DNA from 3 places in the Pantoea sp. X-Soil-OKNW-713 genome. Region 3 is predicted to be linked to each of the others. Evidence: predicted binding sites of a transcription regulator. Region 3 holds the regulator's gene; each other region holds the start of a gene.

Region 1 (3,267 bases), 1.6 Mb from region 3:
GCGGTTGGGATCTGCTGACGTGCGAGGAAATCTTTGGTGAAGGCTTTGGAGCCTTCCAGCTGTGCGGCTGCCTGCGTCGGGCCAAAAATTTTCAGACCCGCGGCACGGAACGCATCAACGACACCAATCACCAGCGGCGCTTCCGGGCCGACGATGGTCAGGTCAATTTTCTCCTGCTGAGCAAAGGCCAGCAGCGCGGCAACGTCGGTGGCGCTGATAGCGACATTTTGCAATGCCGGCTCCAGTGCGGTGCCTGCGTTACCAGGTGCGACAAACACGGTTTCTGCCAGCGGTGACTGCGCAGCTTTCCACGCCAGAGCGTGCTCACGTCCACCATTGCCAATGACTAAAATTTTCATCTGTTACGCTCCCAACGATTAATGGCGGAAATGACGCATGTCGGTAAAGATCATCGCGATGCCGTGCTCATCGGCGGCGGCAATCACTTCATCATCGCGAATCGAACCACCTGGCTGAATCACACAGGTGACACCGACGGCAGCCGCAGCATCAATACCATCGCGGAACGGGAAGAAGGCGTCAGAGGCCATCGCAGAACCTTTTACTTCCAGACCTTCATCACCTGCTTTAATACCGGCGATTTTCGCGGAATAGACGCGGCTCATCTGGCCTGCGCCAATACCGATGGTCATGTTGTCACGCGCATAGACAATGGCGTTGGATTTAACGAATTTCGCCACTTTCCAGCAGAACAGCGCATCACGCAGTTCCTGTTCAGTTGGCTGGCGTTTGCTTACTACGCGCAGCTGGCTGGCATCGACCATACCCAGATCGCGGTCCTGTACCAGCAAACCACCGTTTACACGTTTGAAATCCAGACCGGCAACGCGATCCTGCCACTGACCACACACCAGAACGCGGACGTTCTGTTTGCTGGCGGTGACTTTCAGCGCGGCCTCAGAGGCGGAAGGGGCAATAATCACTTCCACGAACTGACGGCTGATGATGGCTTGTGCGGTGGCTTCGTCCAGCTCACGGTTGAAAGCGATGATGCCGCCAAATGCAGAGGTAGGATCGGTTTTGTATGCGCGCTCATAGGCGTCCAGAATCGAACTGCCCACTGCCACACCGCACGGGTTGGCGTGCTTCACAATCACGCAGGCGGCTTCGCTGAACTCTTTGACACATTCCAGAGCAGCATCAGTATCAGCGATATTGTTGTAGGACAGCGCTTTACCCTGCACCTGCTGGGCAGTGGCAACCGAGGCTTCCGCCACGTTCTCTTCTATATAGAAAGCGGCATCCTGATGGCTGTTCTCGCCGTAACGCATATCCTGCTTCTTAATGAAGTTCAGGTTCAGGGTACGCGGGAAACGACCAGCAGGTTCTTTGCTCTCGCCGTGATAGGCCGGTACCAGGCTACCAAAGTAGTTAGCAATCATGCTGTCGTAGGCGGCAGTGTGTTCGAAGGCTTTAATCGCCAGGTCGAAACGGGTTTCCAGCGTCAGAGAGTTTTCGTTGGCGTCCAGCTCGGCAATGATGGCGTGGTAATCGCTGCTCTTAACGACAATTGCCACGTCTTTATGGTTCTTCGCGGCGGAGCGCACCATGGTCGGGCCGCCGATATCGATGTTTTCAACCGCATCTTCCAGCGTACAGCCCGGCTTCGCCACGGTTTGGGCGAAGGGATAAAGGTTAACGACCACCATGTCGATAGGATTGATAGCGTGCTGCGCCATGATGGCATCATCCTGGCCGCGACGACCAAGAATGCCGCCATGCACTTTCGGGTGCAGCGTTTTGACACGTCCATCCATCATTTCCGGAAAACCGGTGTAGTCAGACACTTCAGTGACCGGCAGGCCCGCATCTGCCAGCAGGCGTGCAGTGCCACCTGTGGAGAGCAGCTCAACACCACGGCTGGAGAGTGCCTGAGCAAATTCGAGGATACCGGCTTTGTCTGAGACACTCAGCAGAGCGCGGCGTACTGGACGACGTTGTTGCATGGTGGTTTTATCCCTTGGCTTTGTTTCGCGTAAATAAGAGCGTTACATCAAGCTTAGCGTTTTTCTTCTATATAGAAGAAACGTTGGCCTCAGGTAACGCCCCAAAAGGGGCATCCTTCACGTCGCGGGGCATTGTAGCGAAAACGTTTGCGCGATGCTCGCCTAAATTCATTTCTGTCGTGAGGTGTGGATAACTTTGTGTGTAAGTGGGTATAAGGCGGGGTTTTGCTGTGGAATGCAGCGAACGGTTGTTTTTATTGAAATTAGCGGTTGCGCGCGCCGAACAACTCCCTATAATGCGCCTCCATCGACACGGCACAACGGTTTACGAAATGCGGTGTTGAGAGAGAAGTTCTGAAGGAGCTCTCGCCAGAGAAAATCGCTGAAAAAAGTGATTGACTCTGAAAGAGGAAAGCGTAATATACGCCACCTCGCGACAGACGGTTAACCCGCTGCTCGCACTGCTCTTTAACAATTTATCAGACAATCTGTGTGGGCACTCGCAGGATTGATATCAAAAGTCTACGGACTTAAAAAATATCAAGTCTCAAGAGTGAACACGTAATTCATTACGAAGTTTAATTCTTTGAGCATCAAACTTAAATTGAAGAGTTTGATCATGGCTCAGATTGAACGCTGGCGGCAGGCCTAACACATGCAAGTCGAACGGTAGCACAGAGGAGCTTGCTCCTTGGGTGACGAGTGGCGGACGGGTGAGTAATGTCTGGGGATCTGCCCGATGGAGGGGGATAACTACTGGAAACGGTAGCTAATACCGCATAACGTCGCAAGACCAAAGTGGGGGACCTTCGGGCCTCACACCATCGGATGAACCCAGATGGGATTAGCTAGTAGGTGGGGTAATGGCTCACCTAGGCGACGATCCCTAGCTGGTCTGAGAGGATGACCAGCCACACTGGAACTGAGACACGGTCCAGACTCCTACGGGAGGCAGCAGTGGGGAATATTGCACAATGGGCGCAAGCCTGATGCAGCCATGCCGCGTGTATGAAGAAGGCCTTCGGGTTGTAAAGTACTTTCAGCGGGGAGGAAGGGATGATGTTTAATACGCATCGTCATTGACGTTACCCGCAGAAGAAGCACCGGCTAACTCCGTGCCAGCAGCCGCGGTAATACGGAGGGTGCAAGCGTTAATCGGAATTACTGGGCGTAAAGCGCACGCAGGCGGTCTGTCAAGTCGGATGTGAAATCCCCGGGCTTAACCTGGGAACTGCATTCGAAACTGGCAGGCTAGAGTCTTGTAGAGGGGGGTAGAATTCCAGGTGTAGCGGTGAAATGC
Region 2 (3,267 bases), 1.8 Mb from region 3:
GCTTCGATCTGCTGATCCTCGGCTTTATGTTACCGGCAATCAGCGTCTCGCTGGCGCTCGATCCTTCTCAGGCCGGTTCGCTGGTCACCTGGACGCTGATTGGTGCCGTGGTCGGCGGTATTGTTTTTGGTCATCTGAGTGACCGCTTTGGCCGTATCCGCATTCTCACCGTCACCATTCTCATGTTCTCAATATTCACCGGATTGTGTGCGGTGGCACAGGGATATTGGGATCTGCTGGCGTATCGTACCTTTGCCGGAATGGGGCTGGGGGGAGAATTCGGTATCGGCATGGCGCTGATTGCCGAAGCCTGGCCGCAGGAGAAGCGTAACCGTGCTTCAGCGTGGGTCGGTATCGGCTGGCAACTGGGGGTGTTGCTGGCGGCTTTTATCACGCCGCCACTGCTGAGCGTGATTGGCTGGCGTGGAATGTTCCTGGTGGGCCTGCTGCCTGCGTTGGTTTCGTTTGTGATTCGGCGCAGCATGGGCGAGCCGGAAGGCTTTACCCGATATGTGACCAAAACGCCGCAATTGTCGTTTGCAGCGCGTATGCGATTGTTGTTTAGCGATCGCGCCACCAGCAAAGCCAGTCTGGGGATTTTCATTCTTTGCTCAGTGCAGAACTTTGGTTACTACGGCCTGATGATCTGGATGCCGAGTTATCTCTCCTCCAGCTTTGGTTTCAGCCTGACCAAATCCGGCCTGTGGACCGCCGTCACCGTCGTGGGCATGACTTTTGGCATCTGGCTGTTCGGTGTACTGGCGGATCGCTTCGCGCGTTGGAAAATTTTTCTGCTATATCAATTCGGTGCGGTCGTGATGGTGGTCATTTACGCTCAGCTACGTGATCCCACCGTGATGCTGTTTACCGGGGCGCTGATGGGGATGTTTGTGAATGGCATGATTGGCGGTTATGGCGCGCTGATTTCCGACACCTTTCCAACCCAGGCGCGTGCCACGGCGCAGAACGTTTTGTTTAACCTCGGACGTGGTGTAGGGGGTTTTGGCCCGCTGGTTATTGGCTTACTGGCAACGAAAATTTCCTTCGCGGCAGCGATTACCCTGCTGGCGCTGATTTATCTGCTGGATATCGTCGCGACGCTGTTTTTATTGCCGAAGAAGCAGGGCAATGAGGATTCACTCGGCGCGATAGGTTGAACGTAGCGGCGCGATTTATCGCGCAAGATCTTGCGTGCTGCGGGAAAACCCCGCGCGATGAATCGCACCGCTACGGGACCCTGTGGGCAGTTACACCAACGCCCAACCGCGCGCGCGCCATAAATCCGGGAGCTGCGCCATATCATCAAATCGGGTCACCAGCGGGTGATCCAGTTCCGGGTTATGCGCATCGGCGCAGTAATAAAACACCGGAATGCCCGCGGCGATCCCTGCGCGGGCACCGGCCTCTGAATCATCCACCAGAATGCACTTCTCAATCGGTACCTGCATTTGTTCTGCGGCGTGATACATCAGCTCCGGGTCTGGCTTCCAGTGGTTGATGTCATAACCGCTGTAAAGATGTGCCGCAAAGTACGGCAACATGCCGGTCAGCCCCAATGAATGTTGCATCTTTTTCACCGTACCATTTGAGACGACGCACATCGGGACTTTGACTTGTTCCACCAGCGCTTTCGCTCCGGCGATGGGCTTCAGTTCCAAATCGAATAAGCGTGCTACCTCGGCGCGGTACGCCGTTTCCACCTCATCCATTGGCAATTCAGTCTGATGTTCCGCAGAAACATCACGGATGATGTCGTAGAGTTTTACCCCTTTGTATTTTTCAAACATCTCCTGTAGTGAGAGTTCAATACCGTAGCGGGCAAAGGTGTTGACGTAGGATTGTGTACAGATCACCTCACTGTCGACCAGCGTGCCATCACAATCAAAAAAAACACATTCAACTGACATCAGACATCATCCTTTTGCTAAACAAGAAGCTGTCACTCTAACGCACTGCGCGCACCGAGCAAACGCTTGCGAAAAATCAGTGTGCTGGTCAGTCAAAATCTATAGGATACGCGCGTTAAATTTTTCAGCGGAATAAGCTATGAACAAGCAGGGTCTGTTGCAACGCGTCTTTAAGTTGCAGGAACACGGCACCACCGTGCGTACAGAAGTGATCGCCGGTTTCACCACCTTTCTGACGATGGTTTACATCGTTTTCGTCAACCCGCAGATTCTGGGTGCCGCTGGCATGGACACCCAGGCGGTGTTTGTCACCACCTGCCTGATCGCGGCATTCGGCAGCATCCTGATGGGGCTGGTGGCGAATCTGCCGGTGGCGCTGGCACCCGCAATGGGACTGAATGCCTTCTTTGCTTTTGTGGTCGTCGGTGCAATGGGGTATTCGTGGCAGATCGGGATGGGCGCGATCTTCTGGGGGGCGCTGGGATTGTTGATCCTCACGCTGCTGCGCGTGCGTTACTGGATGATCGCCAATATCCCGCTGAGTCTGCGTGTTGGCATCACCGCGGGCATCGGGCTTTTTATCGCCATGATGGGACTGAAAAATGCCGGCATTATCGTGTCAAATGCCGACACCCTGGTGACGGTGGGCAACCTGACCTCACATAGCGTACTTCTGGGGGCACTTGGCTTCTTTATTATCGCTATTCTCGCCTCTCGCAACATTCATGCGGCGGTACTGGTATCGATTGTGGTGACCACGGCGATTGGCTTGCTGCTTGGCGATGTGAAGTTCACCGGTATTTTCGCGACACCACCATCCGTGGGCGCTGTCGTTGGGCAAGTTGATCTCAAAGGTGCGCTTAATATCGGTATGGCCGGGGTGATTTTCTCCTTTATGCTGGTCAACCTGTTCGATTCCTCCGGCACGCTGATCGGTGTGACCGACAAAGCGGGACTGACCAATGAAAAAGGCACCTTCCCGCGTATGCAGCAGGCGCTGTTTGTCGATAGCGTCAGCTCGGTGGCGGGTTCGCTGATCGGCACCTCTTCCGTCACTGCTTATATCGAAAGTTCTTCTGGCGTAGCGATTGGCGGGCGCACCGGGTTGATGGCGGTGATCACCGGCATTCTGTTCCTGCTGGTGATGTTCCTGTCGCCGCTGGCGGCGATGGTGCCGTCCTACGCGGCAGCGGGGGCGTTAATCTACGTCGGTGTATTGATGACGGCATCGCTGTCACGGGTGCGTTGGGATGATCTCACTGAAGCGGTTCCGGCGTTTGTCACTGCGGTAATGATGCCGTTCAGTTTCTCCATCACGGAAGGAATTGCGCTGGGCTTTATTGCTTATTGCGTGATGAAA
Region 3 (3,267 bases):
GCTGTTTCTTCAGACTGCTTAACCTGTACCGGACTATGCGTTTACTCATTACGCTTTTTATGCTGGCTTTCGCCCAACTGTTTTTTAATGTGGCTTCTGCGTCACCGCATGCGCCCATCAATGCCAGTTTGCATAACGCTGAGAAAAAAAGTGCGCGCGAAGATGAGCGTCGCAAGCGACGTCCGGTAAAAACCAGCACCAAAAAATCCCGTCTTGCTACCAGTGTTCAGAAGCTAAAGCTGAAAAAACAGCCGAAAATGGAAACGGCGCTGCATAAAACCCGCAGCAAGAAAGCCCTGCTGAAATCACCGTCAAAAAAATATGGTCACCAACGTCTGGCGAAGAGAAGCGCGAAGCAGGACGATGACCGCGATTTGACCACCATCAAGATGAGCAATTCTCACCGTCAGCGCTATCAGAAAGCACGCGAAACCGCGATGAACAAGCTGATGGGGCAGATTGGTAAACCATACCAATGGGGTGGCACTTCACCGCATACCGGTTTCGATTGCAGCGGTCTGGTGTGGTACGCCTATAAAGACCTGGTTAAATATAAATTCCCGCGCACCGCCAACGAAATGTATCACCTGCGGGATGCGGCACCGATTAAGCGCGATATGCTGGAGAAAGGGGATTTGGTGTTCTTCCGCATCAATAATCGCGGCACTGCCGATCATGTGGGTGTTTATCTTGGCAATGGCAAATTTATCCAGTCGCCTCGTACCGGTAAAGATATTCAAATCAGTGCATTGGGTGAGGATTACTGGCTGAAACACTACGTCGGGGCACGCCGTATGATGACCCCCAAAACCATCCGCTAAAAAAACGCCCGATACCCGATAAAACAACAAGCCGGACCCTGATTTTCAGGTCCGGCTTTTTTATTAATGAAGGATCGCGGTGAAGCTGAACACGATAATCATTAGTAGCGCGCCCACAGTGGTAAACAGCGCCAGTTTCAGGTCTGTACTCATCACAACTCCTTAGTCACAATAAATGAAGGGTTATCGTAATTTTCTCACAGCCTCCGGCAAAAATCTCGTCTTATCCGCGCCAGCTTGCTAGAATCGCCGCCTTTCGTTGCGCAACAGATTTTGCGCACGCTGTGTTTGCGGCAAGTTAAAGTGTTATTGACCAGGTGTTAATGTCTTTTTCTTCGCCATTCGCCCCGAAAATCGGGGCGCAAAACCATTAGCAGACGCAAACGTTTAACAATATACTTATCAGTTAGTTGCGATAAGCCCGGGAGTACCATTTTCATGGCAACAATTAAAGATGTGGCGAAACGCGCCGGTGTCTCCACCACCACGGTTTCGCATGTCATCAACAAGACGCGTTTTGTCGCGGAAGAGACGCGTAACGCCGTATGGGAAGCGATCAAAGAGCTGCATTACTCGCCCAGCGCCGTGGCGCGCAGCCTGAAAGTCAACCACACCAAAACGCTGGGGTTGCTGGCCACCTCCAGTGAAGCCCCCTATTTCGCCGAGATTATCGAGGCGGTGGAAAACCACTGTTTCGATCGCGGCTACACGCTGATCCTGGGCAATGCGCATAACGACCTGCAAAAACAGCGCGCATATCTGTCGATGATGGCGCAGAAGCGTGTCGATGGCCTGTTGGTGATGTGTTCTGAATACCCCGACGACCTGCTGACCATGCTGGAAGAGAACCGTAATATCCCGATGGTGGTGATGGACTGGGGCGCATCGCGTGGCGATTTTACCGATACGGTGCAGGACAATGCGTTTCAGGGCGGCTATCTCGCCGGGCGTTACCTGATTGAACGCGGTCATCGCGACATTGGTGCCATCCCCGGACAAATGGAGCGCAACACCGGCGGTGGCCGCCATGCCGGTTTCATGCAGGCGCTGAATGAGGCAGGCATCACCGTGCGGCCCGAGTGGATTGTGCAGGGCGATTTTGAACCGGAATCCGGTTATCAGGCGATGCAGCAGATCCTCAATCAGAAGCAACGCCCGACTGCCGTGTTCTGCGGTGGCGATATCATGGCGATGGGCGCGATCTGTGCTGCGGATGAAATGGGCCTGCGGGTCCCGCAGGATATCTCCGTGATCGGCTATGACAACGTGCGCAACGCGCGTTATTTCACGCCGGCGCTGACCACTGTTCATCAACCTAAAGCTCAGTTAGGCGAAAAAGCGTTGGAAATGCTGCTGGATCGTATCACCAGCAAACGTGAAGAACCGCAAACCATTGAAGTTCAACCAACGCTGATTGAACGCCGTTCAGTCGCTGACGGCCCGTTCCGCGACTACCGCCGCTAAGTTTCCGTTTCGCTCAACCATTCATGGTTGAGCGTTTCGGCATCGCCGAGATAACTCAGCAACCAACCCAGAGCCGGCGAATTACGTTGTTCCGACCAACTGACACAGCATGGGCTATCCGGGAACGGCGTGGGTAACGGTAACTCGGTTAATGCTCCGCTATCCAGCAATGGCCGGGCTAAATGGCCCGGCACCATCCCTACGCAGAGTCCCGCCAGCAGGCAGTCGACGCCGGTTTCCCATTCCGGCACCACCAGACGGCGTTGATTATCCAACGTCCAGGTCATGCGCCGCGGCAACGCCCGCGAAGTGTCTTCCAGCACCAGAGAAGGCCAGGCCCGCAACGTCTCGTCATCCAACAAGGTACTTTTTGCCAACGGATGATCGGGGCTGACTACACAGCGCCAGTTTAACGCGCCCATATCCTGAAAGGCGAAACGCCCACCGACCGGAATCGCCTGAGTGGCCCCAATCGCTACGTCGACCCGCCCATCGGCCAGTGCATCCCAGACACCATTAAACACTTCATAACTGATAATCAACTCCATGTCGGGAAAGTGGCGGTAGAAATCCTTCACCAGTTGTCGGGTGCGATGAGGTTTAACGATGCAATCCACCGCGATACTCAGCTGACCACGCCAGCCATTTGCCAACTGCTGGCACTGCCGCCGCGTCGCCAGCATTTTTTTGATAACACTTCGCCCTTCCCGGACAAAATGCTCCCCGGCCGCCGTCAGCACCACTTCCCGATGCTGACGTTCGAACAACGGCACCGCCAACCAGGTTTCGAGCTGCCGTACCGTGTAGCTGATGGCAGAAGGCACCCGATGTAACTCTTGTGCTGCCGCACTAAAACTACCGCTGCGGGCCACCGCATCTACCACTTCAAGCGCATATTCAGACCACATATTTTTGCCTGCAAATTTTTTGATAGCACCGCGCAAATATTAGCGTTTCACAAAACCTGGCGCACGCTTTTACA

The links. Region 3 encodes PurR, which represses purine synthesis genes. Its sites were predicted from a motif close to CANGCAAACGTTTGCNTG; they were not measured.
Region 1: the regulator PurR is predicted to act here: its motif matches at 2,104-2,121, upstream of purH (bifunctional phosphoribosylaminoimidazolecarboxamide formyltransferase/IMP cyclohydrolase).
Region 2: the regulator PurR is predicted to act here: its motif matches at 1,963-1,980, upstream of AC6I8R_RS00115 (NCS2 family permease).

What each region holds. Positions count from the first base shown of each region.
Region 1 covers NZ_AP035995.1:288,229-291,495, forward strand. Annotated here, with positions in the region: gene purD (phosphoribosylamine--glycine ligase) at 1-359, opposite strand, end outside; gene purH (bifunctional phosphoribosylaminoimidazolecarboxamide formyltransferase/IMP cyclohydrolase) at 378-1,967, opposite strand; rRNA gene AC6I8R_RS01320 (16S ribosomal RNA) at 2,569-3,267, shown strand, end outside.
Region 2 covers NZ_AP035995.1:20,636-23,902, forward strand. Annotated here, with positions in the region: gene AC6I8R_RS00105 (MFS transporter) at 1-1,157, shown strand, start outside; gene yieH (6-phosphogluconate phosphatase) at 1,248-1,907, opposite strand; gene AC6I8R_RS00115 (NCS2 family permease) at 2,047-3,267, shown strand, end outside.
Region 3 covers NZ_AP035995.1:1,868,952-1,872,218, reverse strand. Annotated here, with positions in the region: gene AC6I8R_RS08665 (C40 family peptidase) at 36-821, shown strand; gene cydH (cytochrome bd-I oxidase subunit CydH) at 885-974, opposite strand; gene purR (HTH-type transcriptional repressor PurR) at 1,260-2,285, shown strand; gene punR (DNA-binding transcriptional activator PunR) at 2,282-3,193, opposite strand.